DNA from 3 places in the Pseudochrobactrum algeriensis genome. Region 3 is predicted to be linked to each of the others. Evidence: predicted binding sites of a transcription regulator. Region 3 holds the regulator's gene; each other region holds the start of a gene.
The links. The regulator LexA, encoded in region 3, represses DNA repair genes until DNA is damaged. The targets are predictions, from matches to a motif close to TGTTCNNNNTGTGTTCNG.
Positions count from the first base shown of each region.

Region 1 (10,669 bases), 690 kb from region 3:
TTATGCGCCTCACTCCATATCTGATCCTCGGTGCCGTGCTTTGGTATTTTGTACTGCGCTCCGGTGTTCATGCAACGGTTGCCGGTGTGCTGACCGCGCTGACTATTCCGATCAAGCCGGCTCTTGGCCGCCCTGATGATATGAGCTCCCCGCTGCACACGCTGGAACATGCGCTGGCAAAATGGGTCGGCTTTGTCATTGTACCGATCTTCGGCTTTGCCAATGCGGGCGTTTCTTTCGCCGGCATGAGCCCGTCGATCCTTGGTGACTCGCTCACACTCGGTATTGCGCTCGGCCTGTTTGTCGGTAAGCAGATTGGCGTCTTCGGTGCCGCATGGATTGCTATCCGTGCAGGGATTGCCACCAAACCGATGGGTGCAAGCTGGACACAGCTCTATGGTGTGGCACTGCTCTGCGGTATCGGCTTTACCATGAGCCTGTTCATCGGCCTGCTGTCCTTTGACAATGACCTGCTGCACAGCGAAACCAAGATTGGTGTTCTGCTCGGCTCCCTGCTCTCCGCCGTTTGTGGCTGGGCATTGCTGCGCATTTCCACACGCAACCGCGCTGTAAAATAACAGGTTCAGTTTTCACCCGCTGTGGCTATAACAGCGGGTGAAAACTATTTTATCGTCTGCATTTTCACACCGGAGATTTTCAGTGCCGTCACTTATCAGCCGTGTTATCCCGCGTCGCTTCCGGGCTTCCAGTGTTGAAATTCCGGTTGTCCGGCTGAGCGGTGCGATCATGACAGGCAACAGCCCTTTACGGCAAAATCTGTCGCTCGAAGGCATCGCGGTTCAGCTGGAAAAAGCCTTTGACAACAAGCACAGTCCCGCTGTGGCGCTGAGCATTAATTCCCCCGGCGGTTCACCGGTACAATCGCGGCTGATCTATAAGCGCATCCGTGACCTGGCCGAAGAAAAGAACAAGAAAGTCCATGTCTTTGTTGAGGATGTGGCGGCTTCCGGCGGCTATATGATCGCTATTGCCGGAGACGAGATTATTGCTGATCCGTCTTCCATTCTGGGTTCAATCGGCGTGGTTTCCGCTTCCTTTGGCTTTACCGAACTGATCAAGAAAATCGGCGTTGAGCGCCGCGTGTACACAGCCGGTAAAAACAAAGCCACGATGGATCCGTTTCAGCCGGAAAAAGCATCGGATGTCGAACATATCAAAGCGCTGCAACTGGAAATTCACCAGACCTTTATTGATATGGTGAAAGAGCGCCGCGGCAGTAAATTGCAGGACAATGACGATCTTTTCACCGGTCAGTTCTGGACAGGCATTACAGCTTTGCAGCTCGGGCTGATTGATGGTCTGGATGATATGCGCTCACATCTGCGCAAGCTCTATGGCGAAAAAACCAAGCTTAATCTGATCCAGCCTTCGCGCGGACTGCTGGGGCGCAAAAATACCGGCGGTATTTCTCATGCGCAAATGCTTGGCGCAGCAGGTGAAAGCCTGATGAATGTACTCGAAGAAAAAGCTCTTTGGTCACGCTATGGCCTGTAACAGGCATATGTTATCATAATATCATCAGAATAAGATGCTATAAGAGCTTCTTGAAACGAGGTTACAGCCTGATTAAATCAACAGGCATGTTATTTTTCCGGAAAGGAGCCGGTATGCCACAGCTGATTTTTCTGATCCTTCTGGTTGCAGCTGCGATCTATGGCTATCGCTCCTTCAAGCGCGAAGCGGCGCGTGTTTCCCAGAAAGTTCGTCAGGCCGAACAGGAAGCTCGCACAGGAGCCAGTGGCACGCTGGTGCGCGACCCGAAAACCGGTGTTTACCGTCCGGCAGATAAAGACTGATCCTAAAGCATGCCAGATATTTTAGCTTCACAGGCAGCGAGCCAACAGACTGCCTCACATCTTCGCGCCACAGCCTATGCCAAGCTTAATCTGGCGTTGCATGTGACCGGACGGCGCGAGGACGGCTATCATCTGCTGGATACGCTTGTTGCCTTTGCCGATTACGGTGACGAACTCACAGTTTCCTCTACGCAGGAAGACAGTTTTACGCTTTCCGGCCGCTTTGGTGCGGGGCTGCCAGCCAATGGCGACAATCTTGTTTTAAAAGCGCGTGATCTTCTGCGCGCGCATTTTCCGCAGCACAGCTCCGGCGTTGCCATTCATCTGGAAAAAAATCTCCCTGTTGCTTCCGGTATCGGCGGCGGGTCTAGCGATGCCGCCACAGTACTGGCGCTGCTCTTGCGCTTGTGGAATATCGAAGCGGAACAGGCTTTGCTTGAGCAGATTTGCCTTCAGCTTGGCGCTGATGTGCCGATGTGCCTGCATGGTCAGCTCAACGGCGGTGCATTGATTGCCAAGGGCATCGGTGAAGATGTGCAGCGGCTGTCCGGCCTGCCGGTATTGTCGCTGGTGCTTGTGAATGACGGAACAGCAATTTCCACGCCCCAGATTTTCAAACATATGCAGAAGCGTGATAATCCTGCACTGCCGGAACTGACACGCTTGAATAGTCAGGCGGAGCTTTGCAACTTCCTGCAATCAACCCGCAATGATCTGCTGCCATCCGCTGCAGAGCTTGCACAGCAATTGCCGGAAATTCTCCAGACTTTGCGGGACAGCGGCGCACAATATGCGCAAATGTCCGGCTCAGGCGCGACCTGCTTCGGCATTTATGATACAGAGGATCAGGCGCAACAGGCGGTAATGCATTTGCAACAGCAAAATCCGCATTGGTTTGTCTGCGCAACCACGACCCTGCCCGACAAGATTTAACCGGAGACAACCATGTCCGATACAGCCAAAGCCGAGCGTCCGTTCATTCCGGTGGGGATTGCGGTGCTGACGGTATCAGACAGCCGGACATTGGAAACCGATACATCCGGTGCATTTCTTGCCTCCCGTATTGAAGAGGCAGGCCATTTGTTGCGTGACCGGCAGATCGTGACTGATGACGCTGCAAAAATCCGCGAGCTGGTTGTGCAATGGTCCAAAGATCCGGCGATTGATGTGGTGATTACCACCGGCGGCACCGGCTTCACCGGACGCGATGTGACACCTGACGCTTTGGAGCCGGTCTTCGACAAGCGTATGGACGGGTTTTCAGTGATCTTCCATCAGCAGTCCTATGCCAAGATCGGTACTTCCACGATCCAGTCCCGCGCAACTGCCGGTCTCATCAACCAGACATTTGTTTTTGTCCTGCCGGGTTCCGGCGGCGCTTGCCGCGATGCATGGGACGGTATTCTCGCCCAGCAGCTCGACTATCGTCACCGCCCGTGCAATTTCGTTGAAATCATGCCGCGCCTTGATGAGCATTTGAAACGCAAAAGCTGACTGCTAAAAAGACATAAATTAAGTTCTTGCTTTGTTCTTATTTTCAGATTAAATTTGAACCATAAACGGCGCATCAGAGTCGCATAATTCGCGCTGTATTCATTGCTTCATTTTGATTGTTTTGCTCCGGTCATGCCTCTGCATTTCCGGCAAGGAGAAAGCTATGGCAATTTTACAGGAGATTTTCGGACCAGCCGATCAGGCCGTCTTCTCCCGTCCGGCAGTCTTCGGATCGGAGCGCACAGATCAGGCAAATGCTATTGTTGACGGAACCGGCTTGCGGATTGACCACAGCCGCCGTCGCGGACGTGGTGCCGGTATCAATCCTTCCGGCCGGTTTGAAAGTCAGACACGTATCGACAGTGATGACGGCTGGAACTCTCTGGAAGAGCTGGAACCGTTCAAGACAGAAGTCCAAATCGAAAAGCCGCGCACCATTATCACCCGCAATGACTCGCCGGATATTAATTTCGACCGCTCAATCAATCCTTATCGCGGTTGCGAGCATGGCTGTATTTATTGCTTCGCCCGCCCTACCCACAGCTATATGGGACTGTCTGCCGGTCTTGATTTTGAAACCAAACTCTTTGCTAAACCCGATGCAGCACGGTTGCTGGAAAAGGAACTTTCCAAAGCCGGTTATATTCCCAAGACGATCGCCATTGGCACCAATACAGACCCTTATCAGCCGGTAGAAAAGAAATGGCGGATTATGCGGGATATATTGAGTGTGCTGGATGCCGCCAATCATCCGGTCGGCATCGTCACCAAATCCGCACTGGTTACCCGCGACATTGATATTCTGGGTTCGATGGCCGAGCGTGGTCTGGCAAAGGTTGCCCTCTCTGTCACCACGATGGATGCCAAATTAGCACGGAATATGGAGCCGCGTGCTTCAACTCCGGGATTGCGCTTACAGGCCATCCGACAGCTGAATGAGGCAGGTATTCCGGCATCGGTGATGCTTGGCCCTGTGATCCCCGGCATCAATGACCACGAGATTGAACGTATATTGGATGCCGCCTATGCGATGGGCGCACGCGAGGCCGGATATGTCTTGCTACGCCTGCCTTATGAGGTCGCGCCCCTCTTCAAGGACTGGCTGCTGCAGCATTTTCCTGACCGTTACCGCCATGTCATGTCCCTGTTGCGCTCAATGCGCGGCGGCAAGGACTATGATGCGGAATGGGGCAAGCGGATGCGTGGTGATGGTCCTTATGCATGGCAAATTGGCCGGCGTTTTGAGATTACCTCTAAAAAGCTCGGGCTGAATATTCATAAACGGCGCCTGCGTTGTGATCTGTTCACCCCGCCGCAAACAAGCGGCGTTCAGCTCTCGCTTTTCTGATCTGCCCTCCAGCAGATATAGGCTGCCCGTCCTTTTGCCAGCAGCCTTCCACATCGTGCCCCCCTTTTTGCGATGTGGCTTGCGGAGAATTAGATAGGATGCAATCTCAGCACATGAGTAAAGCACCATCTGATTCTCCGCTTTTTTCTGAAAAGCGACCGAAGTCGCCAGCCAAGATAAAGGCTGACAAATCTGAAATCTTCACGCCGGATTACAGCCATGAGCAGCAGTTGCAAGCTCAGGGGTACAAACTGATTGCAGGGCTCGATGAAGTCGGCCGCGGCCCTCTTGCAGGGCCTGTTGTTGCTGCCTGCGTGATCCTCGACCCTGATAATCTGCCTGAAGGTCTGGATGACTCAAAAAGGCTCACCGCTGCCAAGCGCAACCGGCTGTTTAACAGCATCATGGAAAAGGCACTTGCAGTCAGCCTGTGCAGCCTCAGTGCCCGTACCATTGATGAAAGCAATATTCTCGCAGCCTCACTGCTGGCAATGAAGCGCTGCGTGGATAGTCTGACAATCAGTCCGGATTATGCTTTGATCGACGGCAATAAAACCCCAAGCGGATTGCCCTGCCCTGCCATGACACTGGTCAAAGGGGATCAGCGATCCCTGACTATTGCCGCCGCTTCGATCATTGCCAAAGTCACCCGCGACAAGATGCTGGAACGCGCAGGTCTTATCCATCCTGCTTACGGCCTTGAGAAACATGCAGGATACGGCACTGCGGCGCACCGGCAGGCGATTGAAGAACAAGGGCCGATTACCGGTTTGCATCGCTACAGCTTTGCGCCAATCAAGGGACGCTGGACAGCGGATAAATAAGCGAGATACTGAATACGCGCCCCCGAGCCGGTTTCAGGATATCCTTAACTGCAAGAAATAAGCATCGCCGCAGAACAGCAAGCCCGATTTCAGACATAAAAAAACGCCGCATAAAGCGGCGTTTTTTTGAACTTTATGAACTGCAATCAATTCAGGTTGGTTTTAACCTGATCCAGTGATGCTTTGAACATTTCACCGGCAGTTTTTGCGTCCATTTTATTTGCAATCAGCGAACCGGCAGCAGCAACAGCGATTTCCACTGCAGATGCACGAACCTGATTAACAGCATCGCTTTCAGCCTGAGCGATTTTCTGTTCAGCCAGCTTGTTGCGGCGAACAATATAATCTTCCGACTTCGCTTTTGCTTCGCTCAGGAGAGCTGCAGCTTCACGCTGTGCAGCAGCAACGATTTCGCTGGCTTCTTTTTCAGCTTCTTTGCGCTTGCGGTGATATTCAGCAAGCAGAGCCTGAGCTTCTTCACGCAGGGTGCGTGCTTCGTCCAGTTCCTTGGCGATATTGGCAGCACGTTCATCAAGCGAACGGCCGATCATGCCAGGCACTTTAAGATAGGCCAACAGCGCCAGGAAAATAATCAGACCGACGAGGGCAATAAATGTTGCATCCATAATGGTCTCCCTTACGCGCTGACAGCTTTAACAGCAGCTGAGATTTCAGCTTTGTCGGACTTGCCGCCAAGCAGTTTCTCAACGATTTCTGCAGTTGTTTCTTCAGCAATCGAGCCGAGATCGCTCATCGCTTTTGCCTTAATGGCAGCGATGCGTTCTTCAGCTTCAGCCAATTTCTTTTCAAGCGATGCTTCAACGGTTTTGCGTTCAGCATCAATGTCATGCTTTGCCTTGTCGCGGGCTTCCTGACCGATAACAGCCGCGTGTCTGCGGGCTTCAGCCAGTTCCTGCTCGTAAGCAGCAATTGCATTGTCAGCATCGGTTTTCAGGCGTGCAGCCTGTTCCAGATCCTGTGCAATACGGTCACGACGCGTTTCGATGACGCCGCCGATACGTGGCAGCACAACGCGCGACATGAACAGATAGAACAGCCCGAAGGTAATCGCGAGCCACAGAAGCTGCGATGCATAATGGGTGGAATCAAATGGTGGAAACACGCCTTTACCGGCATCGTGCGCCACACCTGTTTCAGTGTGCACAACAGAGTTGCCACTGTCAGCTCCCGACACTGGTGCCGGCTGAGAGTCAGTTGCGGTTTGGGCAAACGCCGTGGACACGAACATCCATTTTCCCCTTATCACTCAGGCTTAATAAACGATAACCAGCCGCATATGCCTTCAGGTCTCACAAGGAGATTTTTGCATATGCGGCCGATTTAATCCGGCAGCTTAAGATTAAACTGCGAACAGGAGCAGAAGCGCGATGAGCAGCGAGAAGATGCCCAGAGCTTCAGTTACGGCGAAGCCGAATACCAGACGGCCGAACTGGCTGTCAGCGGCAGACGGATTGCGCAGTGCACCCGAAAGAAAGCTACCGAAAATGTTGCCGAGGCCGAGAGCCGTACCGGCCATACCGAAACAGGCCAGACCTGCGCCGATGTACTTTGCTGCTTCCGCTTCCATGTTAAGCTCCTTCTGGATTGATATAAATGCGGATTTCAGTTCTGGCGGAAACCCGCCGGTGATATTTCAGAGCGACCTGTTATTTCAAAATCATGTGTCAGACACAGGTATTTTCAAAATGCAGAGCCTGATTGGTAGATAGGCAAGACTGCTGCCCGATAACGGACAGCAGTAATTTCAGTTAGTGACCGTCCGGATGAACTGCATCATTGATATACATGCAGGTCAGAACAGTGAACACATAGGCCTGCAGGAATGCGACCAGGAATTCCAGACCGGTAATAGCAACGGTCATGAACAGAGGCAGGATCGCACCACCAACACCGAGCGGACCGAGTGCAGCCATGGAAACCACGAAGCCTGCGAAAATCTTTACGGTGATGTGGCCGGCCAGCATACTGGCGAAAAGACGCACAGAGAGGCTGATCGGACGGGACAGGAAGGAAATGATTTCAATCGCGGATACCAGCGGCACGATAGCCATAGGAACACCGCTTGGCACGAACAGCTTGAGGAAGCGGAAACCGTGCTTGAAGAAACCGTAAATAATCACTGTTCCGATCACCAGCAGCGCCAGCGCGAAAGTAACAATAATCTGACTGGTTACGGTATAGAAATACGGGAACAGACCGATAAAGTTTGCTACAAGGATGAATGTGAACAGAGAGAACACAAACGGAAAAAATTTCATCCCATGAGAACCGGCAGAATCCCGCAAGGAGGATGCCACAAACTCATAGGCCATCTCAGAAACTGACTGCAGGCGAGTCGGAACAATGCCGCGGCCTGCTGATGTCAGAAACAGAAAAGCGGAAGCGGTTACGACAGTCAGCACCATAAAGGCGGACACATTCGTAAACGACAGATCGACACCGCCGACATCGATAGGAATCCATCTGGAAACCTGAAACTGATGGATCGGATCGTTTGCCACCTTAACCTCACCTGTCACCCGTGCCCGAAGGCGTTACATTCATGCCCGAGGGCGCTTCTCAACCGCAAACTTGCGTTCCGGTCTTTTCAGAACACTCAAAAGCAAATCTGCCTGAGCCGCCCTGATTGCCTTTACAGGCTTATTCACTGCCGTGCATATGAAGGATAACCTTTATGCACATTATTTTTCTTTCTGTTGCTTCTCGCCCACATTATTGCCGCTTTCTGCAACATATCCTGCGGTGCGTAAAACATTCAGAGTACCGGCACCGAATCCTAAAAAGAGAAAGATAATCAATCCCCAAGGGTTCGTACCCAGAACACGGTCAAAAAACCAACCTAAAACCGCACCTACCACGATACCAGCGATAAATTCACTGGATAATTTCATGGCCTGCGCCATAGAGCTTGCGTTTTTCTCAGCCTGTTCATCTTTTTTGGATTCCACCCCCACGCCCTTAGCAGCCAGATGGCTTTCAAGCTTACGAAGACGGTCGTCCAGACTCCCCTGAGCGTCGGCCTGAGATCCGGTCTGCACCGGACCACCAGCTTCGCTTGCCGCATCATCGGATTGCTGTGGCTTTTCGGGTGTTTTCCCGACTGCCATTCATGCCTCCTTTGGCAAGAAAACCGAGGTTTCCACCCCACTCTGAAGTCGGCCGCAACATATTAACAGCCAACTCATTCGTCAAGGCACTGTCTGCACAGAAGTTGAAGGTTTTTTGTATTATTAAATCATATACTTAACAGGCAGCAGCATGAAGCAGGCCTTGAATCCTGCTTCACGCCGTGATTTCAGACAGCGAATCCTTGACAGATCAGCTCCAGCCGCCGCCATAAGTCCGGTAGAAAACATGCAGGCCGATCTTTTTGACTTTTTCCATTGTTGAGGCCCAGCGAGGACGCACATAAGTTGCATGATAATGGGTCGCCGAACCCACTTCCGGCAGCCAGATCTGACCCGCTGTGACAGCTTTTGCTACCTGCTGTGCCATGCGCCAGTGACCCGGCTCTGTGACACGATGTTTTAAACCGTCACAGGCGAAGGAGAACTGACAGGCATTACGCCAGTCTTTGTTCTGATAGACCACGCCGCAGATCGTGGAAGGATAAGCAGGGTTACGTACGCGGTTGAGAATAACCTGACCAACGGCCGCCTGCCCTTTGACCGGCTCGCCGCGCGCTTCAAAATAGATACCTTCAGCCAGACATTTCTGCTCTGCCGCACTGAATGCCGCCGGTGGCAACGGGGTTGCCGCCCAATTGTGATCCCGCGCACTGATTGGCGGAATGAAGCGGCCATTGTCCTTTTCAGGCACCAAAATGCTCTCAAAAGGCGATGTTTTGGCATAATCCGGCTTGGACGGCGCATAACCAAGCGCCAGCACATCCGGTGTATCATTGGTAATCAGTGATGCGAGTGCGGTCGGCACCGGCACGACCGGCTTCACTTCCGGACGATGGAAAGCGAGTGTGATTTCCACTTCCTTGCCGCGGATCGGACCTTTAACGAAAGCTGTTTTGACGTCTTTTTTACCGGCTACCGGCTGCATCAGCCTGGGACTCACCGATGAAACCTGCTCTGCCAGCGAACCGGCATTGAACATGCGTGCCGGAGCTTTAGTCTGCACGGAAACCAGACGCCCCTGCTTGTCAGTGCGGCTGATACGTTTTTCATCGGGATTTGGATCGTCGACACCGCGTTTTCCGCCGGCAACGCGTCCGCTCATTACCACGCGACCCACGCCGCTGATATCTGCCGCAGCGCTCAGGCTGCCTGTGACCACGGACGAATCAACAAACGGCATTTCCGCCTGATGAATGGAACCGGCAGGCGCATCCACCATATAGGTTGCCCAGCGGCTGCCCGATTGCTCGGCAACACTCATCATGCTGGCCATATCCTGATAGGCGATGACATTGCTTGAATAGAAAAACAGCCCTACTCCGGCGAGAAGCTTTGGCAGGGTCGCGGATTTGCGCTTCTGCTTCACTGTTACGGCCACCGGATAATAGCGGCCATCCTGCGGGCAGTAACCCTCGGAAGGATAATACCAGACCTGTGCTGGCTCATTGCCGGATCGGCCAAACAGGGCCCGCAAAGCTACACTACGCACCGGAATACTCCACTCACTCAACAAGATGACTATAGTCAGATAATGATCTATTAACCTTGATGCTTCGTTAACGCCGGCAGCGTTTAGTCATTGATTTTATTTATTAATTTTTAATTAACACGAAGATTGCCAGTCACCTTAAGCGGTTAGTTTTTATTGACCTTTCCCGTGGCAGGGCGGCAAAAATCCGAACTTCACCCACAGGGATAGTTCATAAAAAATATTTCTAATTTAGAAAAATCATTAGTCCAAAAATAAACCTGCCGGATCATCAGGGCATGATGATCCGGCAGGTTTAATATTGTCCATTACAGGCTTTAATGCAGAGACGGTATCGTCAGGCGACCGGAAACTCCCCGCGATAGCGCCTTGGCAACATCGCAGACAGAGTAACGCCGCGAATAAACAGGAACATATTCAGCGCCAGCCACAGGCTGTGATTACCCAGCCAGTCACGGGTACCATAGAGCACACCGAAAAACACAAACAGCGACAGGAACATCATATTGCGCATGTCTTTCGACCAGGATGCACCGATAAAAATACTG
Region 1 is NZ_CP075361.1:659,986-670,654, reverse strand. Features, by position in the region: gene nhaA (Na+/H+ antiporter NhaA) at 1-578, shown strand, start outside; gene KHQ09_RS05075 (S49 family peptidase) at 661-1,515, shown strand; gene KHQ09_RS05070 (membrane protein) at 1,629-1,817, shown strand; gene KHQ09_RS05065 (4-(cytidine 5'-diphospho)-2-C-methyl-D-erythritol kinase) at 1,827-2,750, shown strand; gene moaB (molybdenum cofactor biosynthesis protein B) at 2,763-3,311, shown strand; gene KHQ09_RS05055 (PA0069 family radical SAM protein) at 3,475-4,659, shown strand; gene KHQ09_RS05050 (ribonuclease HII) at 4,773-5,483, shown strand; gene KHQ09_RS05045 (F0F1 ATP synthase subunit B) at 5,630-6,109, opposite strand; gene KHQ09_RS05040 (F0F1 ATP synthase subunit B) at 6,121-6,732, opposite strand; gene KHQ09_RS05035 (F0F1 ATP synthase subunit C) at 6,844-7,071, opposite strand; gene KHQ09_RS05030 (F0F1 ATP synthase subunit A) at 7,253-8,005, opposite strand; gene KHQ09_RS05025 (AtpZ/AtpI family protein) at 8,186-8,611, opposite strand; gene KHQ09_RS05020 (cell wall hydrolase) at 8,823-10,121, opposite strand; gene KHQ09_RS05015 (MATE family efflux transporter) at 10,459-10,669, opposite strand, start outside.
Region 1: the regulator LexA is predicted to act here: its motif matches at 3,333-3,350, upstream of KHQ09_RS05055 (PA0069 family radical SAM protein).

Region 2 (10,669 bases), 140 kb from region 3:
GCGCCCGTATGGCCGGCGATCCGCCGGACATCGCTTTGATGCCAAGCATCGGCCATATCGGCCTGACCGAGTTTCACCGCGCGGCTGAAACTATTGATATCGGCTATCAGGAAACCCGCAAACAGCTGGAAAATATTGAAAGATTGCAACGCGTCATCTTTTGAATCAAAAATTCCGGCTCAAAAGACGAATCTTTTCAGTTTTTTGACAGTTTGATTCCGGAAAATATGGCGGACCAACTACCCAGTGAAGAAAATAGCCCCGCTTCATCCTATTGAAGGGATTATAAAAACGCGGTTTTGCGGGAGAAAAACGGGCTTCTGTGAATTACTTTTAAAAAAATGCAATGAAACGAATAATTTGGCTTGTCACTGCAATAGTGATTTGCTACATCGCCCTCACCGAAGCAGTTCGGTTTCTACCACACAGTGCGGTCGTGGCGGAATTGGTAGACGCGCAGCGTTGAGGTCGCTGTGGGGCAACCCGTGGAAGTTCGAGTCTTCTCGACCGCACCATTCTCTCCTTACAATCAGGAAGAAAAAGCTAACAATAGCAAAGACCTATTGAAGCTTATTAAATGCGTTTCCCCCTTACTTCTATTTCAAAATACCTATTGATTTTACTTCCTAATTTAAAACAAGCCCCTCATCTTGTCAGATTAGTTGAGATAGCTTCTTATAAAGAAACATACTTTACCCCTCCTTTGCATATGCATGAGTGCTAAGTTTCCTCGATAATTACCAATAAGCAGATCATTGACACCGTCACAGATACAGGCCGCTGACAACAGCCTTTATGGGCAAAATGACTCGCTTTACCGAAGCACTGGTGATCGATAAGGTGCGGCACAATCTCACCACCCGCATATTTTATGACTTGATTATCACTATTGCACTTTCAGCTAAGGAAACCCCTTTGAGCACACGCAACTCACTGACACCTTCAATGGAAGAGAAATACTCCGACATCAAAACACAAAATGAGCGCAGGATGATGCTTGCGATCAAGAAATCTCTCAGTGATACCTACGCACAAACGGCGAATGAATTAAAAGCGGCCGGAATCGATGAAGATGCGCCGCCACAGGATTATTATGTCGCCTTAGCGCATCAGCAGTTATTCGCACTTCTGTGTGGAGCTAATCCTGAGACATTTGAAGGCGGAGACCCTCAAACTGCAGAATTCGTGATTAAAAACGCTCAAAATATTCGTGAGCACTATTGGCTAAAGGATACAGAATAAAGCCTTGTGCAACACCCCGAGCTCCATTGCTGTAATTTGGTTACTTAACATAGCGGCATGGCGATAGTGTTGTTGCACCTGCCATCACAACAACTGATGCGTACAGAGTAGATCCTCTCAAAGAAAAGCGGTCAATTTGCCATCTGGATTTTTTGAGCTGTAATCTCTACCTGAATGCCATTATGACAGAAAATTCCCCTGCACAGAGTCGCCCTGCGACAAACCGTAATGATCTATCTGCACGTTTTCAGGCTGCTGACGGCTCTCCGCCTGTTGAATGGCTGGTTGCCGACGGCCTCACAACCTATCCGGATGCTGAAGCGTTTATGGAAGCCCGCGTCGCAGCCATTCGTGACGGTACGGCCAATGAGCTGGTATGGCTTATAGAACACCCGCCGCTTTATACTGCAGGCACCAGTGCACGTGAAGAAGACCTGCTGTCCCCCGATCGTTTCCCGGTTTACAAGACAGGACGCGGCGGTGAGTTTACCTATCATGGTCCGGGGCAGCGCGTTGCCTATGTTATGCTGGATCTGAAACGGCGACGCGAGGATATTCGTGCCTTTGTGGCAGCACTCGAAGAATGGATCATCCGCACGCTCAACAGCTTTAATGTCAAAGGTGAGCGCCGCGAAGACCGCGTGGGTGTCTGGGTTATGCGCCCTGAAAAACCGCGCCTCGCCGATGGCTCAATGGCTGAAGACAAGATTGCTGCAATCGGTATTCGTCTGCGTCGCTGGGTCAGCTTTCACGGCATCTCCATCAATGTAGAGCCGCAGCTTGAAAATTTCGGCGGCATTGTTCCCTGCGGCATTGCCGAGCATGGTGTAACCAGTCTTGTCGATCTGGGGTTGCCGGTCTCCATGGATGATCTGGATGTGGCGTTGAAGCAAAGTTTCAATGATGTTTTTGGCGATGTGAAATAATAAAAACATTAAACAACATGTTGTTTTAAAATGATAAAGGCGGCTTTTGAGCCGCCTTTACTTTTTTCACTCATGCGGAAAGCATTGCCTTCTCCGCTTCCGCACTGCGCTTTTGCTCGCGGATGAAAACATAAATACCGGAACCGATAATAATGGCGATGCCGAACCATTTTGACAGGCTTGGGAAATCACCGAAGAAGATCAGCCCAACGGTCACGGCCATAACGATTTCGACATATTGAAATGGCGCAAGAATAGATGCCGGTGCCAGCTGAAATGCCTGCACTACCAGCAAATGTCCGCTGGCTGCAAAGACACCGATCATGATCAGCATAAACCACGGGAACAGCGAGGTAGGCAACACAAATTGCAGATCGGGAATAGCCGCAGCCTCACCGAAGATCATAACAGCCAGCCCCATAATGCTGCCCCCGATACCGGCATAAAGCTGCATGACGACGGGACGCTCATTGAGGCCGAATTTACGGTTCAGCACCAGATAAACTGCAAACAGAAAAGCTGAAATCATCGGCAGAACCGATACCCAGCCAAACACGCTCCAGCTTGGCTGAATCACGATCACGGTTCCGAGCAGACCAACCAGCACGGCACTGAGACGACGCCAGCCCACCTTCTCATTAAGAAAAATCATAGAAAGAACTGTGAGAATGAGCGGTTCAACAAAGAACACGGCCAGCGCATCGGCCAACGGCATATATTTTACCGCCGTAAAAAAGCACAGGCTGCCGAGTGCAAGCAGACAGCCACGAAACAGATTGCCCCAGAGATGCTCTGTTTTAAGGCCAAGTCCGCGACTGAACAGGACAATTGCACCTAAGCTAATCAGCCCCTGCACAAAGAAACGCATGAAGCTGATGGTGGCAGGCGGAATATTCTCTTCCATTGCCAGCCATTTGCCGGTTGCATCCATAAGCGGCACAATAAGCATGGCACAGATCATCGTAATCATTCCGCGCACATGCGGCTGTAACCGGTCTTGCATTTTCATTCCCCTGCGGCAGAGCCGCCTTCATTTCATTCTCTGTTCTCATCACGGCTTATATGTTTAAGCAACCACTCTCTCCCGCCCCTTGTCTGATTGTGCCAAACCGTCACCATAAGGACACAGAGCCCGCTATGCTGTCGCGGATTGGTTCCAGCATGATTTGACAATTCCGATATAATTGTTCAAACAAAATAAATCTGCGGAAAAGTCAGGATTACCGGCATTTAAACAGGAACGTAAAGAGAACCTTTATCGCTTTAGCGATATAAACATGCCAAACTATCTGTGATTCGATTTTCCGTAATTCCGAAGCGGTTCCGGTTTTCCTGAAACAGAAAATCCGTTTCGTAACTTTGTTTTCCCGCATTTATGCGAAGCTGAAGCATTCTTTCAGCAGCAAAATGCTCCGTATCTATTTGAACGAACAGGCCAGCCATTTCACATGGATAATAGCGACGATCTTTTTTCGAATATTCTCAGCAATGCACGCGGACGTCAGGCGATACAGTCTGAATCTCCGGTCAGTGTTGCCGAAACTGTTTCGTCTCCTCTTGAGCCTGCACCTGTTGCAAAGCCAGCAGCAGAGTTGCGCCCTGCTCCTGCCGTGAAACCTGCTGTCGTTGAACCTGCTCCAAAACCTGTCGCAGAGCTTCGCCCCGCTCCGACTTCTGCACCTGTCGCGGAACTCCGTTCTGCTCCGGCAAGTTCCGATGGCAGCGATTATAACGCCTCCGCCATTCGTGTTCTTGAAGGGCTGGAGCCGGTACGCTTACGTCCGGGCATGTATATCGGTGGTACCGACGAAAAAGCACTGCACCATTTGTTTGCCGAAGTCATCGACAATGCGATGGACGAAGCTGTTGCCGGTCACGCCAATTTCATTGATGTTAATCTCGATGCTGAAGGCTTTCTGACTGTCAGCGATAACGGCCGCGGTATTCCGGTTGAAAACCACCCGCAGGTGCCGGGCAAATCCACGCTTGAAGTGATTATGACCAAGCTTCACGCGGGTGGTAAATTTGACGGCAAGGCCTATGAAACCTCCGGCGGTCTGCACGGCGTTGGTGTTTCCGTGGTCAATGCACTGTCCGACTTGCTGGAAGTCGAAGTGGCGCGTGCCCGTCGTCTCTATCGTCTGCGCTTTTCGCGCGGCCTGCCATTGGGCGATCTGGAAGAACTGGGCGAAGTGCATAACCGCCGTGGTACGCGTGTTCGCTTCCATCCCGATCCGGATATTTTCGGTAAGAATGCGAAATTTGATCCTGAGCGCCTTTACCGCATGGCACGCTCAAAAGCCTATCTGTTCGGCGGCGTTGAAATTCGCTGGTCTTGCGACCCGTCTTTGCTCGATCCAAAAAAAGGCATTCCGGAAAAAGCTGTTTTCCATTTTCCGGGTGGTCTGAAGGACTTCCTCGCCGCCTCGCTCGGCAAAGAATTTATGGTCACCAGAGAGATTTTCTCCGGCAAGACTGAAAAACAAGGCGGTCACGGTGCCGTTGAATGGGCGATTGCATGGTATGGCGGCGACAGTTTCGTCCATTCCTATTGTAACACCATTCCGACCGGTGAAGGCGGTACGCATGAAGCGGGTCTGCGTCTGGCGCTTACACGCGGTCTCAAGGCCTATGCGGAACTGACCAATAATAAACGCGCTTCGGTGATTACCACTGATGACGTGATGATTTCTGCCGCCGGTATGATGTCAGTTTTCATTCGCGAACCGGAATTTGTCGGTCAGACCAAGGACAAGCTGGCAACAGTTGAAGCGCAGCGCATCGTGGAAAATGCGATCCGCGATCCGTTCGATCACTGGCTGGCAGCCTCGCCGCAGGAAGCCTCGAAACTGCTCGACTGGGTGGTTGAGCGTGCGGAAGAGCGCCTGCGCCGCCGTCAGGAAAAAGAAACCACCCGCAAGACTGCAACACGAAAATTGCGTCTGCCGGGCAAGCTGGCTGACTGCTCGCAGAATTCGGCTGCCGGTGCGGAATTATTCATCGTTGAGGGTGACTCGGCGGGCGGCTCTGCAAAACAAGCGCGTAACCGAACCAATCAGGCGATCTTGCCGCTGCGCGGTAAAATCCTCAACGTGGCCAGTGCCGGCCGTGACAAGCTGACAGCCAACCAGCAGATCGGTGATCTGGTGCAGGCACTCGGTTGCGGCACACGCAAGAATTATCGTGAAGATGATCTGCGTTATGACCGCATCATCATCATGACCGATGCTGACGTCGATGGTGCGCATATTGCTTCACTACTCATCACTTTCTTCTATCAGGAAATGCCGCAGCTGATTACCGGCGGGCATCTCTATCTCGCTGTGCCACCGCTTTACCGTCTTAGTCAGGGTGGCAAAGTTGCCTATGCCCGCGATGATGCGCATAAAGATGAGTTGATGCGCACCGTGTTTACCGGCAAAGGCAAGATCGAAATCGGCCGCTTTAAGGGTCTTGGCGAAATGCGTGCCGACCAGCTTAAAGAAACGACCATGGATCCGAAGAAACGTACTTTGCTGCGCGTGGATCTGGTGGAAGATGAAAACGGTTCGACCAAATCTACGGTAGATGACCTGATGGGCACCAAGCCGGAAGCTCGCTTCCGCTTCATTCAGGAAAATGCTGAATTCGTTCAGGAGCTGGATATTTAATGAAATGAAAAAGCCGGTGACAACACCGGCTTTTTTTATGGAACATTTCCGGTTCGTTCTGAAACAGAAGAAATGCTCTATTATTTTATCCGTATTTTTCTCAATGAAAAACAAGACAAGAACTCAGTCTGGCAACCTGATTTCCAAGTGTAGACGCTTTCCACTTTTGGGAATGCGCACGGTGTCTGATAGCAGGACATATCAGCCAATAAATCGCCTTGGTTATTCTCTTCCTTGAATACCAACCGCAATGGGTATTTGAGCTATTTCAAACTTCAATAACGCTCAATAATCATCCAGATCAGGAATGCGGCCAAAAGCGATTTTACCGCCGATATAAGAGCCGGGGGCAATAGATGGTCCGAGGCTCAGAACATCCGAACCGAATTGTTTGCGCACGCGGTCAAGCGTATCTGAAACCTGTTCCCAGCGCTGCTGACGCTGCTTGTCTTGCGGCTCATCAAACAAGTCGTGACTGTCGACCACCTCACCGGACAGATGATGCAGATAAATATGCACATTCTTGACCTGCCGGAAATCAGCCTTGCGAAACGAAGGGTGCATGAGCAGTCGCCTGTGCAACTGTGAGAGACAGGTGAGAAAACAATGATCGTCCCGTGACGGCGGGAACACACCTTCAACCGAGACGGATTCCTGCCCCTTGATCCGCCAGCCATAGACCAGAGCACCGGCGCGATAATGTTCTTTACGCAAACGGCGCGAGGCACTCATACAGAGCAGCCGCGCGCATTGCAGAATTTTATCGGGCTGACGCCAGTCCCGTGGCAGCACACGACCATGGCCAAACATACGGCGATGCGTTTCCTGTTTCTCCACCGCATAGCCATGCAATCCAGCGATGAAACGCTCCCCCTCAACACTATTCCAGATCGCCCGACCTTGTTTCGGGCTGATCTTCCAGAGCTCTTCAACCGTCGTAATACCGGAGCGCAGCAGGCGTGCTTCCACACCGGCGGCAATGCCCGGAAGGTCACGTAGTTTCAGCTCCAGAAAGCGATGAGGAATATCTTCCGGCCGCACAATCACCAACCCGTCCGGCTTGTCAATTTCCGCTGCGATCTTGGCCAGTAGCTCATTGGGAGCAACGCCTATAGAACAGGTCAGTGCTGAGCCTAGCTTTTCACGCAATGCCGCTTTAATCGCCAGTCCCAAAGCCTCTGCCTGTCGGGACTCCGACGGCAGCAAGCGGCAAACCAGTTCATCAATGGAGCGCACGCTGCCTATCGGCAGCACCGTATCAATAATATCCAGTATTTTGTGATGTAGTTTGACATATTCATCCGGCCGCGCTTCCACAATCGCAATCTCAGGACAGATTGCCCGTGCCTCACGTACCGATGTGCCGGTTTTCAGACCAAGTTTCTTGGCCTCTTTGCTAGCCGCGATCAGGCCGGTAAATTCGCTGGCATGAGGCACAACGCCCACCGGCCTGCCCTGCAAAGCAGGATTCATCTGCTGCTCGGCACTGGCAAAAAAACTGTCAAAATCGAGATAAAGCCGTTCCGGCAGATCAGGTTTACGCATGGTATTTGTTCCGCAACTATCGCAGAACAAAATAGGAACATTAAATGATTTTGGCAAGCCTGAATTACAGATCAGCCTGCATTTTCACCTTTTCCACAACCCGCGCCAGACTGGCTGACCATTCTTCATAGCGGCGGATAATTCGAAAGCCGCATTTCTCATAAAGCTTTATTGCAGGTAAATTGCGTGCATGGGTGCCGATTTCCGCAGTCTGAAATCCGAGCATAACAATTTGTGCCAGCAATGCATCAACCAGCAATGTACCGATGCCCTGCCCGTGATGCGCCGGATCCACCCAGATATCAGATACATAGTTCTGATTGGTATCGCGTGCGCCCCAGCCGCAAATCACGCCATCCTGTTCAGCGACGAGAATATAATCCAGATAATCCTGCGCTGAATGCAAAAAAGCCAGTTCAGCGCGTCTGCGCTGATCCGGCTCTTCTGTTTCATGACTGAATATGTGGGAAGCCCATGCATCAGCTCCGATACGGGCAATCATCGCCAGATCAGCGTTTGTTGCCTGCCGGAGCTGCATGCGGTGTTACCACCAGCGTTTAGGCGCGAACTGGCCTGCAGCCTGCTCAATCACATGAGCTGCCTGAAACAGTGCTTCTTCCTCAAACGGACGACCAATCAGCTGGAGACCGAGCGGCAGACCATTTTCGGACAGACCGGCAGGTACGGAAATACCCGGCAGGCCAGCCATGTTCACAGTAACGGTGAAGATATCATTGAGATACATTTTCACCGGATCAGCGGCCAGTTCCTTGTCGCCCAGCTTGAAGGCCGCGGATGGCGTTGCTGGTGTCAGGATTGCATCCACACCGGCAGCAAACACATCTTCAAAGTCTTTCTTAATCAGCGTGCGGATTTTCTGCGCCTTGACGTAATAGGCGTCATAATAACCGGCTGACAGCACATAAGTGCCGATCATGATGCGGCGTTTGACTTCCTTGCCGAAACCTTCCGCGCGGGTGTTTTCGTACATTTCAACAATGTCTTTACCCGGTACACGCAGGCCGTAACGAACGCCGTCATAACGTGCGAGGTTCGACGATGCTTCGGCCGGAGCCACGATGTAATAAACAGCCAGTGCCTGCTCGGTATGCGGCAGCGAAATGTCAACAACTTCCGCACCGGCATCTTTCAGCCACTGAACGCCCTGCGCCCAGAGTTTTTCGATTTCTGCCGGCATACCGTCAATGCGATATTCACGCGGAATACCGATTTTCATGCCTTTTACGGATTTGCCAAGGGCTGCTTCATAATCAGGAACCGGCAGATCGACAGAAGTCGTGTCTTTCAGATCAACTGAAGCCATGGATTTCAGCAGAATTGCGCTGTCACGCACATCACGGGCAATCGGGCCTGCCTGATCGAGTGAAGATGCAAAAGCAATTGTACCCCAGCGGGAAACGCGACCATAAGTCGGCTTGATACCAACAGTACCGGTGAAAGCCGCAGGCTGACGGATCGAACCACCGGTATCGGTTGCAGTTGCACCGGCGCACAGGCGTGCAGCCACAGCCGCAGCAGAACCACCGGAAGAACCGCCCGGAACCAGCTTCTCTTCCGAGCCTTCTGCGCGCCAAGGGCTGACCACAGGACCGTAATAGGAGGTTTCATTGGATGAGCCCATTGCGAACTCATCCATATTCAGCTTGCCGAGCATAACCGCACCATCTGCCCAGAGATTGGCAGTAACAGTCGATTCATAATCCGGCTTGAAGCCATCGAGAATATGCGAACAGGCCTGCGTATGATCGCCTTTGGTCGCGAACAGGTCTTTTACGCCCAGCGGAATACCTTCCAGCGCACCGGCTTCACCTTTTGCCAGACGTTCATCCGAAACCTTGGCCATCGAACGAGCCTTATCATGGGTAACGCTGACATAGGCGTTGATCGCACCATTCGCTTCATCAATCGCCTTGAGATAGGCATCGGCCAGTTCGGTTGCGGTAAAGGCTTTGGCCTTCAGCTTGTCACGCGCCTCGGCAATGGTGAGTGCGGTTAAATCAGTCATTCTATCAATCCTGTTCAGGGCTTTTCATGTGCTGTCCGCACCGTTTCAAAAACCGGACTTCGCGTCGGGAGCAGTTACAGCTCATATTGAAACAGGAAACAGCAGTCGGATGGATCAGGGCGGGGATTATTCGATAACTTTTGGCACCATGAAGAAGTTTTCTTCGGTGATTGGTGCATTAGATACGATTTCCGAAGCGATATTGCCGTCAGATACCTTGTCTTCACGCAGACGCATGGCGGTCGGAATAACTGAGGTCATCGGCTCCACGCCATCGACATTCACGCTGTCGAGCGATTGCACAAAGCCCAGAATAACATTGAGTTCACCGGTCATTTTCTCGGCTTGTTCTTCATTGACCGCAATACGGGCAAGATGCGCAACGCGCTTGACTGTAGTTAAATCGACGGACATGTCGTTCTCCGATAAATGCGAAAATGCGGTGATCGCTGCCGGTCGTCCGGCATGAATACAGCCCGCAAGGAATTTCTCTTATTCCGGCTATAACCCTGCACCCGCTCAAGTGCAATATTGGCGATGCATTAAAGCACACACCATGATGCGAATTCATCCCCCCTGCGCCAGCTTAGCTCACCTCAGAAAAGAGGAGTGAGACCTGTCAAATAAATCAGGCGATACATCTGAAAATGTAATTTAATATCATTGAAAATAAATTCTTCCCGAGGAAGTCGTATGTTCTTGTTCACTCTAAGCCCTAAAAATGCAGAAGATTTTTACATAAAGGCACAAGCACTCATTGAGAATGATAATGTATATTCACTTATACTAGCTCCAATACAAAATCCTTCCGAAATACTTAGCAGTCACACTTTATTTACTCACTCTGCACAACGTCCACGGAGCCGTCACCCTGCTCAGGAGAGCTTTGATGCCTCCTTATTTTATCATGCAGATAGCAACGGTTTTCTCGCCTTAGGAAATAACAATGACCATGCTCCAGCTGCAATCAACCGCGCCCTCACCCCACAAACAGCACCGAAATTTCACATCACAAAAACAACAGACAATTACTACACGATACACACAACAAAAGAAAATATAAAATATTATTTATATTTCAACAACTTAACCAATGAGATAAATTTTTTAAATTACATCAATGATGATAAATATTTATGGATTATAAATCCTCATTAGAAGAGGCAACTTATGTTAATATTTAGTATACGTCCAATGTCATATCCAAATAAATACCTTTCTGTAAATACAGATAGACCATTTTTTGGCGGATATTATTTAACTGTAGCAAAAACAAAAGA
Region 2 is NZ_CP075361.1:1,492,584-1,503,252, reverse strand. Features, by position in the region: gene KHQ09_RS08995 (patatin-like phospholipase family protein) at 1-164, shown strand, start outside; tRNA gene KHQ09_RS08990 (tRNA-Leu) at 431-515, shown strand; gene KHQ09_RS08985 (hypothetical protein) at 796-1,242, shown strand; gene lipB (lipoyl(octanoyl) transferase LipB) at 1,425-2,168, shown strand; gene KHQ09_RS08975 (DMT family transporter) at 2,239-3,171, opposite strand; gene parE (DNA topoisomerase IV subunit B) at 3,617-5,818, shown strand; gene KHQ09_RS08965 (Y-family DNA polymerase) at 6,104-7,363, opposite strand; gene KHQ09_RS08960 (GNAT family N-acetyltransferase) at 7,428-7,901, opposite strand; gene gatA (Asp-tRNA(Asn)/Glu-tRNA(Gln) amidotransferase subunit GatA) at 7,908-9,389, opposite strand; gene gatC (Asp-tRNA(Asn)/Glu-tRNA(Gln) amidotransferase subunit GatC) at 9,516-9,803, opposite strand; gene KHQ09_RS08945 (hypothetical protein) at 10,083-10,547, shown strand; gene KHQ09_RS08940 (hypothetical protein) at 10,560-10,669, shown strand, end outside.
Region 2: the regulator LexA is predicted to act here: its motif matches at 3,405-3,422, upstream of parE (DNA topoisomerase IV subunit B).

Region 3 (10,669 bases):
CAACGGTTTCACCTTCTCGCGGCGCTTTAATGCGGATAACCGGCTTCACACCTGCCGGTGCTTCCGACGGATCGCGGTCACGCCAGCGGCCGTCATAGCGCGGCGGGCGGCCTTCAGCACGCGCCAGTTCACGCATTGCGTCCAGTTCTTCCGGTGAGGCATAGCAATAATAGGCTTTACCGGCTTTCACCAGTTCTTCAGCAACTTCGCGGTGGCGCGGTGCGCGTTCCCACTGGGAGATGGCATCGCCGTCCCATGTCAGGCCGAGCCATGTCAGACCTTCAAGAATAGCTGCCGTTGCCGCCTCTGTGGAGCGCTCGCGGTCGGTATCCTCAATGCGCAGCAGCATCTTGCCGCCGGTATGTTTGGAATAAAGCCAGTTAAACAACGCTGTACGAGCGCCACCGATATGCAGATAGCCGGTCGGTGAAGGCGCAAAGCGGGTAATAACGGGTGATGACATCAGTCGCTCCGTATCTGCGGCAAGGTTACAGGATCTTACGCTTATATCCGAATATATCGGCTAAAGAATGTAACTGGCCGCCTCTCGATTTCTTGTGCTGTTCATGTAGCATAGGCAGCACAACGTGCAAGACTTGATGCAAAAATCAAAGCGCAGAACCGGTGTTTAACGCCGCTCAATGCAAGATTCCTGCGTGAAATAGGCTGTTTTGGACGTATAATTGTGCAGCTGTCAGGTGCGGGGGCAATTCAGACAGCATGGCGAATGGTTATGGCGGTGAATGTGGCCATCAGGCAAGCAAGACTGAGTCCCGTCATGATGATGGCGGGTCAGGGAGTGCTGCTGTCCGGTCGAAGCATAGCAGCGGATTAACTGCCGAGCAATTCATGCTCGGTTTTGCTCCGGTGCCGGATGCAGAGATTATCCCCGATGATGGTGCTGTTTATAGCGGACGAAAGCGGGCACGGATCATCCGGCTCAATCTGCGGGAATATTGGCAGCGTTTTCTGGATAATATCTGTGATGCTCTGCTGTTTGAATATGAACGCGGGACGGTTTTCCTGTTGTTGGCCGTTGCGAGTGGAGCAGGGGCGGTTCATTATTTTTCCCTGAAGGCCGAACCATACTGGATAGAGCTGTTTGTGCCGGCATGTCTGTTCGGCTGGCTGCTGTTTTTGCTGCGGGATACGCTGATAAGGCGCATCAGCCTTATACTGATATTAGCCTTTATGACCGGTATGCTGGCTGCGAAATGGGAGACGCAGCGCTATGCAACGCAAATGCTTGGCAGTTCTGTTTCAACCACTCTGACGGCGCGGATTGTCTCGCTCGAGCAGGAGGCTGAAGACAATGGCAAAGCCGGACGCTGGCGTATTGTTGCCGATGTGCTGACAACGGAAAAACCGCATTTGCGCTATGCGCCGCAGCGGTTGCGGCTCTCTGCCCGTGATTTACCTGCACAGGCTGAAACCGGTTCTGTTCTGAAAGGAGCGGTGCGATTGCGTCCCCATGGCGGGCCGGTACGTTCCGAGCAGTATGATTTCGCATTTCATGGATATTTTCGCGGCATTGGCGGTAATGGCTTTTATCTCGGCGTGCCGAAACTGGTCGATGATGACTTTGCAGGTGATGCAGTATCAAAGAGCTGGACTGCTTCAATTGAGGCGCTGACCGGTCAGATACGGGCTGTAATCGGCGGGCGGATTATGCAGGCATTGCCCGGCGAAGAAGGGGCGGTGGCAGCAGCGCTGATCTCCGGCCAGCGTGCAGGGATCAGCGTGACAACCAATGAGGCGCTGCGCATTGCAGGATTGGCGCATATTCTCTCAATTTCCGGCCTGCATCTGGCGCTGGCAGCAGCTATTGTCATGGTGAGCCTGCGTGGCATTGCGGGACTGTTCCCGTCTTTAGCGCTGTATTATCCGGTGAAGAAAATCGCCGCACTGATTTCGCTGTTTTCTTCCGGTTTTTATCTGGCTTTGTCGGGTGCAGATGTGGCGGCACAGCGTAGTTTTATCATGCTGGCCGTGATGCTTTGTGCGGTGATTTTAGATCGTAAAGCTCTGACCTTGCGCAATCTGGCGATTGCAGCGCTGTTCAGTATTCTTGTGACACCGCATGAAATTCTGGGGCCGAGTTTTCAGATGTCTTACTCGGCAACCGGTGCGCTGATTGCAGGCTTTGCATGGTGGAAATTACGCAAGAGACAAAGCAATGAACAGGTAATGCGGCAGACGACATTGGGGGGTAAGCTCAGGATTTGGCTTGGCGGGATTGCGGCGACTTCGCTTTTAGCCGGTACGGCCAGCGGGCTTTTTGCAGCCTTTCATTTTAACAATATGGCACCGCTTGGCATGCTGGGAAATGCACTGGCACTGCCGGTGATCTCGGTACTGATTATGCCTTTCGCTGTGCTATCTCTGCTGCTGATGCCTTTAGGACTGGAATGGCTGCCTTTACAGGTGATGGGCAAAGGCATTGAGCTGGTCAAATGGATTGCGCATTTTGTTGCCGGACTTTCCCCTGATCTGGTCCCCGGCCTGTTGCCCGTGCCGGTATTGTTGCTTTGGACAGCGGCAATGCTTACAGCAATGATCTTTACCAGTCATTTGCGGCTGATATCGCTGTTCTTTCTGATCCTTGGCGGGATTGTACTGAGTATGAACACTTTGCCGGATATTATTATCTCGGAAGATGCCAGACTGGTTGCAGTCCGCCAGAACAATAGTCTTTATGTAAACCGTGCGCGACCGGCTGCGTTCACAACGGATAACTGGCGCAAGGCCTACAGAATCCATGAGGTTAAAACGCCGGATAATAGCAGCGCGGCAAATTCCGGAGGTTTTGTCTGTGAGGACGGGTTATGCAGTTTTGATCTGCAAAACGGGCAGGTGCTGATCTATGCGGAAAACCGGTCTGCGGCAGATATTGCCTGTAATATCGGTGATATTATCGTTCTCGCTTATGCGGGAAACCTGTCTTGTCCCGATAGAAAAGCCAGCATTATTACAGGGGCAGTAACGCGAAGTGCCCCTGTTATCATCACCCGCCAGCAACTGGCACTACAAGGCGTGGCAGAGATTTATCTGAAACCGGATAGCCACAAGCATACAGACAAAGCACAAACTCTTTTTCCAACTATGCAGCAAAGTGCGACTATAAAGGCGCAAGTGCATCAAGCTGGTTTGGCATATAAGCCGGAACAGGCGCAGGTCGTGTTTGCAGTGGGAGAGCCGCAACGACCTTGGCATAGCTACCGCCTCTGGTCCCGTGCTGCCCGCAATCTGGAAGATCCAAAATAAGAACTGTCACACCTTTTTCTGACCGTAGCTATTATGAATGCGTAGTCACAGCATAATAGTGCAGCGAAAATAGCTTGTAGGGCACTATTTGTATCGGGAGGTGCAATACTTAAAATGGCCCGTTATTGCCCATGCAAGAATATGCAGCAGGAGCAATAAACTGCCTGTAGTTGAAAACCGGCAGTAATGCCGGTTTCCGCTCCGCTGGCATATTAGTAGCGGCGTACCAGACCAACCAGTCTGCCCTGAACACGTACGCGGTCAGGACCGAAAATACGGGTTTCATAGGCCGGATTGGCAGCTTCAAGCGCAATAGATGCGCCTTTGCGGCGGAAGCGTTTGAGTGTTGCTTCTTCATCATCGACCAGAGCCACAACGATTTCACCGGCATTTGCAGTATCACCACGGCGGATAATCACTGTATCGCCGTCGAGAATACCGGCTTCGATCATCGAGTCGCCTTTAACTTCCAGCGCATAATGCTCACCGCTGCCAAGCATTTCCGGTGGCAGGGTAATCATATGGGTCTGGGATTGGATCGCAGAAATCGGTACACCGGCTGCAATACGCCCCATCACCGGAACACTGATACCGGCAGGTGCTTCCGGATCGGCTGCAGACGCTGCTTTTTTAGGCAGTTCGGTGACATTCTTTTTGCCGAGATCGCCTTCAATGACACTTGGTGAGAATTTTTTCTGGCTGTTGAGACCTGGTGCAATCGAATCCGGTAAACGCACAACTTCAAGCGCACGCGCTCTGTTTGGCAGACGACGGATAAAACCGCGTTCTTCCAGAGCTGTAATCAGACGGTGAATGCCGGATTTGGAAGCGAGATTGAGCGCCTCTTTCATCTCGTCAAACGAAGGGGGAATGCCGCTTTCCTTCAGGCGGTCATGGATAAACAGCAATAATTCATGTTGTTTACGCGTCAGCATTATACGCTCCCAAAGCCTTTATATTATCTGCCGTTTACTGAAATTATGGTGGCAGATAATGAAGTCGTGCGGACTAAACGCATAACCGCATGCACGGGGCGCGGTTGCGAGAATCAATTTTTAAAACAAACCCAGAACGAACACTATATGTTCCAGTATTGTTCTGCAAGGCTTTAAAAGTGATTAATCCGATTGTTTAAAGGATTTCAGCGTATCATCAGGATTTGACAGCGATCACCGGCTTTAGCTGTTTCCGCAAAGGGCTCACGGATCAGCAGAGCATCCGCACGGGTAATGACGGTCAGCATGGAAGAATCCTGCACCGGCAGAGGCGTTGCCAGTAACTCGCCATCGCTGTTGCGGGTTAGTGCCGCACGGGCATAATCGCGGCGGTTGCCATTGGCAGCCATGTCCTGTGCCAGTCTGGCGCCGGCAATATAGGTGGTCGCGGCTTTGCCTGCCAGACGCGCAACCAGCGGCGCCAGAAACACATAGGAACAAACGAGACTGGAAACCGGATTACCTGGAAGACCAAGAACGAGCAGGGGCACTTTGCCTTCGCGATCCAGCTGGCCGAACATCAGCGGTTTGCCCGGACGCATGGCGATTTTGTAAAAGCCGAGTTCAACGCCGCAATTGGTCAGTGCTTTATGCACCAGATCATGATCGCCGACGGATGCGCCGCCAAGCGTAATCAGAATATCTGCATCCGAAGCTGCAACATTGCGAATGGATTGTTCGATAAGGGCCAAATCATCCGGCACAATGCCCAGATCATCTGCCGTGCCGCCATTGCGCCGTACAATTTCTGCGACACCATAACTGTTGGAGCTGACGATCTGATCTGCCGCAGGAACAGTGCCCGCAGGCACAAGCTCATTGCCGGTAGCAAGAATAGCTGTTTTAGGGCGTTTATAGACTTGCAATTGTGCGTGGCCGGACGCTGCAGCCAAAGAGAGCGATGCCGGATCAAGCAGATGACCGGTTTGCAGCAGACATTCGCCATCTTTGAAATCCAGCCCGCTGAAACGGATGTGACGGCTCTTGCCCACATCCCGTAACAATGTGACCAGATTGCCTTCCTGCAGCGTGTCTTCCTGAATGACAATCGTGTCGGCACCGGCAGGCATTGGCGCACCGGTAAAAATACGCACAGCCTCACCGGATCTGACTGTACCGTCAAAGCCTTTGCCTGCAGCAGATTCACCGATGACTTTCAGTGTCACCGGCAGTTGTTCTGCATCAGCAAAGCGAATGGCATAGCCATCCATAGCCGAGGCATCAAAAGGCGGTTGATTGAATGAGGCAAAGATCGAAGTAGCAAGAACACGGTCACCGGCTTCATGCAGAGCGACGTGCTCATGGCCGGAAGGCATTTTATCCGCGAGCAAAAGCCGCAAAGCCTCATCAACCGGTAATAATGCCATGAAACCTACCCCGTAAAAAATAAGAGCGATATGCTAAGAGCGCTGCCAGTCACCGGATTTACCGCCGGTTTTGCTGTCGACGGCGATATTGCCGATGACCATGCCTTTATCGGCAGCTTTTGCCATATCATAAATCGTCAGGCAGGCGACGGAGACAGCTGTGAGCGCTTCCATTTCCACACCGGTTTTGCCGGTCAGTTTGACTGTCGCACTGACCCGCAAACCAGGCAGCGCCTCATCCGGCTCGATATCAACCGAGACTTTGCTCAGCATCAATGGATGGCAAAGCGGTATCAGATCAGATGTTTTCTTTGCGGCCATAATACCGGCAAGACGGGCTGTGCCGATTACATCGCCTTTGGCTGCATTGCCGGAAAGGATCAGCTCAAGCGTCTGTTTTTGCATCGTGACACAACCCGATGCGGTCGCAATGCGCATAGTCTCGGCTTTGTCGCCGACATCGACCATATTCGCAGCGCCGCTTTCATCGAGATGTGTCAGCTTGCTCATAATTTACTCTTTGCCGGTCAGGAGTTTGCGGGTTGCACTGGCCACATCCTGCTGGCGCATCAGGCTTTCACCGATCAGGAAGGTGGAGATGCCGGATTTCTGCAAACGCAGGCAATCATCATGGGTGAAGATACCGCTTTCACCAACCAGCAGGCGGTCATCCGGCACCATGGCTGCCAGACGCTCAGAAACTGCAAGATCAACTTCGAAAGTACGCAGGTTGCGGTTGTTGATGCCGAGCAGGCGTGAAGACAATTTGAGTGCCCGTTCCATCTCCGCTTCATCATGCACTTCGATCAATGCATCCATGCCAAGCGAAAAGGCTGTGTCTTCCAGCTCTTGTGCCATAGCATCGTCAACACTTGCCATGATGATGAGAATGCAATCCGCACCCCAATGACGTGCTTCATAGACCTGATAAGGATCAAACAGAAAGTCTTTGCGTAGCGCTGGAAGAGAGCAGGCAGCGCGCGCCTGTTGCAGGAATTCCGGTGCACCCTGAAAACTTGGTGTATCTGTCAGAACAGAAAGACAGGCCGCACCACCATCTTCATAGGCTTTTGCCAATGCAGGCGGATCAAAATCCGGACGGATCAGACCTTTGGACGGGCTGGCTTTTTTGATTTCCGCAATCAGACCGAAAGAACCGGCAGCCTGCTTTGCTTCCAATGCTTTAAGGAAACCACGGGCAGGCGGCTGATCGGCCGCAGCTTTTTTCACGTCTGCCAATGGCAAACGTGATTTGGCTTCTGCAATTTCAACAAGCTTATAGGCTTCGATCTTTTTGAGAATATCGGTCATTTTATTCACTTGTCTTGCTGTTCGATACAGCAATCAGCTGATCGAGTTTGGCTTTGGCCGCGCCGCTGTCAATCGACTGTGCAGCAAGGGCAATACCTTCTTTGATATCTTTGGCCTTGCCGGCAATCACTAATGCAGCACCGGCATTGAGTAGCACGATATCGCGATAAGCACCGGCTTCACCGCCAAGTACGCGCAGCAGGGCAGCCGCATTGTGCTGTGCATCGCCGCCTTTGAGAGCGTCAAAAGCAACGCGCTTCAGGCCGACTTCTTCCGGTGTGATTTTAAATTCGGTGATTTCACCATTATGCAGCGCTGCAATATTGGTGGTGCCTGCGGTGGTCATTTCATCCAGACCATCGCCATAAACAACCCAGACATGATCTGAGCCGAGCTCTTTCAGCACTTTGGCGATCGGCAGTACCCAGTCGCGGGAGAAAACACCGACGAGCTGATGTTTAACACCAGCCGGATTGGCGAGCGGGCCAAGCAGGTTGAAAATTGTACGGGTGCCAAGCTCTACACGGGCAGGGCCGACATGGCGCATCGAAGAGTGATGCATCGGCGCAAACATAAAGCCAAGACCTGCATCATGAATGCAGCGGCTGATTGTTGCCGGATCGGCCTCAATATTAATGCCCAGTTCTGCCAGTGTATCTGCCGCACCGGAGCGCGAGGACAAAGCGCGGTTGCCGTGTTTGGCAACGATCACGCCTGCGCCCGCAGTCACAATGGCTGCACAGCTGGACACGTTATAGGAACCGGACTGATCGCCGCCGGTGCCGACAATATCAATTGCACCGGCAGGTGCATCGACGGGGATCATTTTCGCCCGCATTGATTCCACAGCGCCTGCAATTTCTGCAACGGCTTCACCGCGCATACGCAGAGCCATCAGAAAACCGCCGATCTGGGCAGGGGTGGCGGAGCCGGACATCATAATGTCAAACGCTGCTTTGGACTCCGCCTGAGTTAAAGGTGTGCCTGTAACAGCTTTGGCAATGTAGCTTTTGAAATCTGACATAGTGTACTCGAATCTTTAGTGAGGCTCCGCCTGCCTTCAAAGGTGAGAAGGCGTTAGAAGGAAAGAGCCTGATCCATCAGGGTCTGATTGATTTTAACCGGATATTCGCTCTGCAGACGGCCGACGAGCTGTTCCAGCAGGTCGTCACCAATGCGTGAGGAAATCGCATCGCGTGTGCCCTGTGGCAGGCTTTCCGCGCTGACACCGGCAGGCTCGGTTGTCTCAATCACTTTGAAAAGGATCTGGGTTTCTTTATTGATGCCGCTTGCAACGCCTGTGAGATTTTCTGCACCGCCGAAGATCTGCGCAACCGCAGCCTCGGACAGTTCAGAATCTGTAGCAGTACGGGTCAGGCCGCGTTTGGTCTGTTTTTCAACGCCGGCTTCCTGAGCAAGAACATCCAGAGTTTCACCGGCTTCAAGACGCTTACGCAGCTCTTCAGCTTTGGCTGTCAGACGCTTTGCTGCTTCATCCTGTTTCCACTCGGCTGCAACCTGATCTTTGACTTCATCAAATGTTTTGTCGCGGGCAGGTGTCACGCCATCCAGCTGATACCAGATATAACCACGGGTCGGAGTTGGCAGTGCATCATTATCAATGCCCTGATCCGACTGGTAAACAGAGGTCAGGAAGGAAGGCAGCTGCGGCAGATCAGCAACCGGCTTACCGTCCGGAGCATTACCGTTCACATCAACAGCTTCTACGGTTTTAACTTTGAGCTTCAGCTTTTCAGCAGCCTGCGCCAGCGTTGCGCCATTACCGCGTTCTTCTTCAAACGAGTCATGAACCGCATTCAGCGAGGTCAGCGCCTGTGTCAGAGCCAGAGTTTTACGGATTTCCGGTGCAACTTCTGCTTCTGTTTTCACAGCTGCAGTCTCAATTGCGCTGACATGCAGCAGCACAGGGCCGAATGCGCCTTTTACAACATCGCTTGTACCATTGGCAGGCAGAGCGAAAGCTGCATCAGCAATCACTGCATCCGGCAGATCGCCTTTTACAAATGTGCCGAGTTTGACATCTTCAGGCTTTTTACCGCTCTGGGTAACAAGATCAGCAAAGCTGGTGCCGGATTTGATTTTATCCGAAGCTGCTTTTGCTTCTTCTTCATTGGCGAAATTCAGCTGCTCAAGAGTACGCTTTTCTTCAGTCGAGAAACGGGCAATGTTCTTTTTGTAATATTCCTGAATCTCTTCCGGCATTACATCGGCTTCGTTGACGATGTCCTGCGCTTCAAGCGGCACATAGCTGACTTTGCGATATTCCGGTGCGCGGTAATTGCCGAGATGGCCATCATACCATTTTTTCAGTTCAGCATCATCAGGCGTGGCGATTGTGTCGGCTTTTTCCTGAGTCAGCGTGATGTAATCAACTGTGCGGCTTTCACCGTCATAAAGCGCCAGCGCCTTGAACAATGTGTCCGGTGCGCTCATGCCGTCTGACACAGCTTCAACGATCTGCTGACGCAGCGCATATTTGGTGCGGCTGTTGAAATAGTCCTGCGCGCTCATACCGGCCTGACGCAGCACTGCGTTAAACTGGTTGTTGGAGAAGCGGCCGCTGGAATCCAGAAATGCCTGATCTTCACCGGTAAGACGGGCGAGGTGATCTTTCGACATGCCCAGACCCATCTGGCGTGCCTGTTCATCAAGCAGCACGCCTGCAACCAGCTGGCCGGTTACCTGTGACGGAATGCCGAGCGCTTTAGCCTGATCGCGGGTCAGCTGCTGACGCAGCTGGTTGGAAACAGCAATCACCTGACGGTCATAGGCCAGACGATATTCAGTCGGTGATACGGATGAGCCTCCGGCCTCCAGAACAGCATTGCCGCTGAAACCTTCACGGAACACATCTGCGATACCCCATGCTGCAAAAGAGAGGACGAGAAGACCGAGAAAGAATTTCGAGACCCATGATTTGGATGCAGTGCGCAAGCTGTCAAGCATAGAAGTACCTTTGTGGAGTAAACTCACTTTGTTAAATAAGGGGATAGCCGCCGATGATAATGCAGTCAAACGGAAACCTGCCTTCAGGGCACTAAGAACGAAAAGAATTGTGGCATTATTGCCGTTAAAGCCATGTTGAGCGATGCGTTTGGGGATTTGCTTTCAGGTCTGAATTTGCTAGAGCGGTTTCAGTTTTGGGCACGAACCGGCTCTGCCGCACCGGTCTAAACCGGCGAGGCCGTGTCAGAAGCCGCTATGCAATGCGGCTGAAATCATTGGTGAGGAGGGTGTAATGACCCCGGAAATACGTCCGCTTGTTGCGGGTAACTGGAAGATGAACGGCACCGGCGAACAGCTGGGTGAACTGCGCGCAATCGCTGCCAATCTCAGCACGGATATCGGTCGTAAGTTCGATGTTGTGATCTGCGTACCTTCCACTCTTATTTCGCGTGCTGCGGCCACACCGGAAACCGATGCTATCGGCGTTGGCGGTCAGGATTGCCATGCAGCAGAATCAGGCGCGCATACCGGCGATATTTCTGCACTGATGCTGAAAGAAGCAGGCGCAAGCCATGTGATCCTCGGTCATTCCGAGCGCCGTACAGATCATCATGAGACCAGTGAAGCCGTTTGCGCCAAAGTACAGGCCGCTTGGAAAACCGGTCTGACCGCGATTGTCTGCGTTGGCGAAACCGCTGAACAGAAGCAGGCCGATCAGACCCTTGAAATCGTTGGTCAGCAGATCGCAGATTCGCTACCTGAAGG
Region 3 is NZ_CP075361.1:1,348,057-1,358,725, forward strand. Features, by position in the region: gene gltX (glutamate--tRNA ligase) at 1-463, opposite strand, end outside; gene KHQ09_RS08320 (ComEC/Rec2 family competence protein) at 721-3,264, shown strand; gene lexA (transcriptional repressor LexA) at 3,477-4,199, opposite strand; gene KHQ09_RS08330 (molybdopterin molybdotransferase MoeA) at 4,406-5,626, opposite strand; gene moaC (cyclic pyranopterin monophosphate synthase MoaC) at 5,660-6,136, opposite strand; gene trpC (indole-3-glycerol phosphate synthase TrpC) at 6,140-6,937, opposite strand; gene trpD (anthranilate phosphoribosyltransferase) at 6,939-7,961, opposite strand; gene KHQ09_RS08350 (SurA N-terminal domain-containing protein) at 8,015-9,904, opposite strand; gene tpiA (triose-phosphate isomerase) at 10,197-10,669, shown strand, end outside.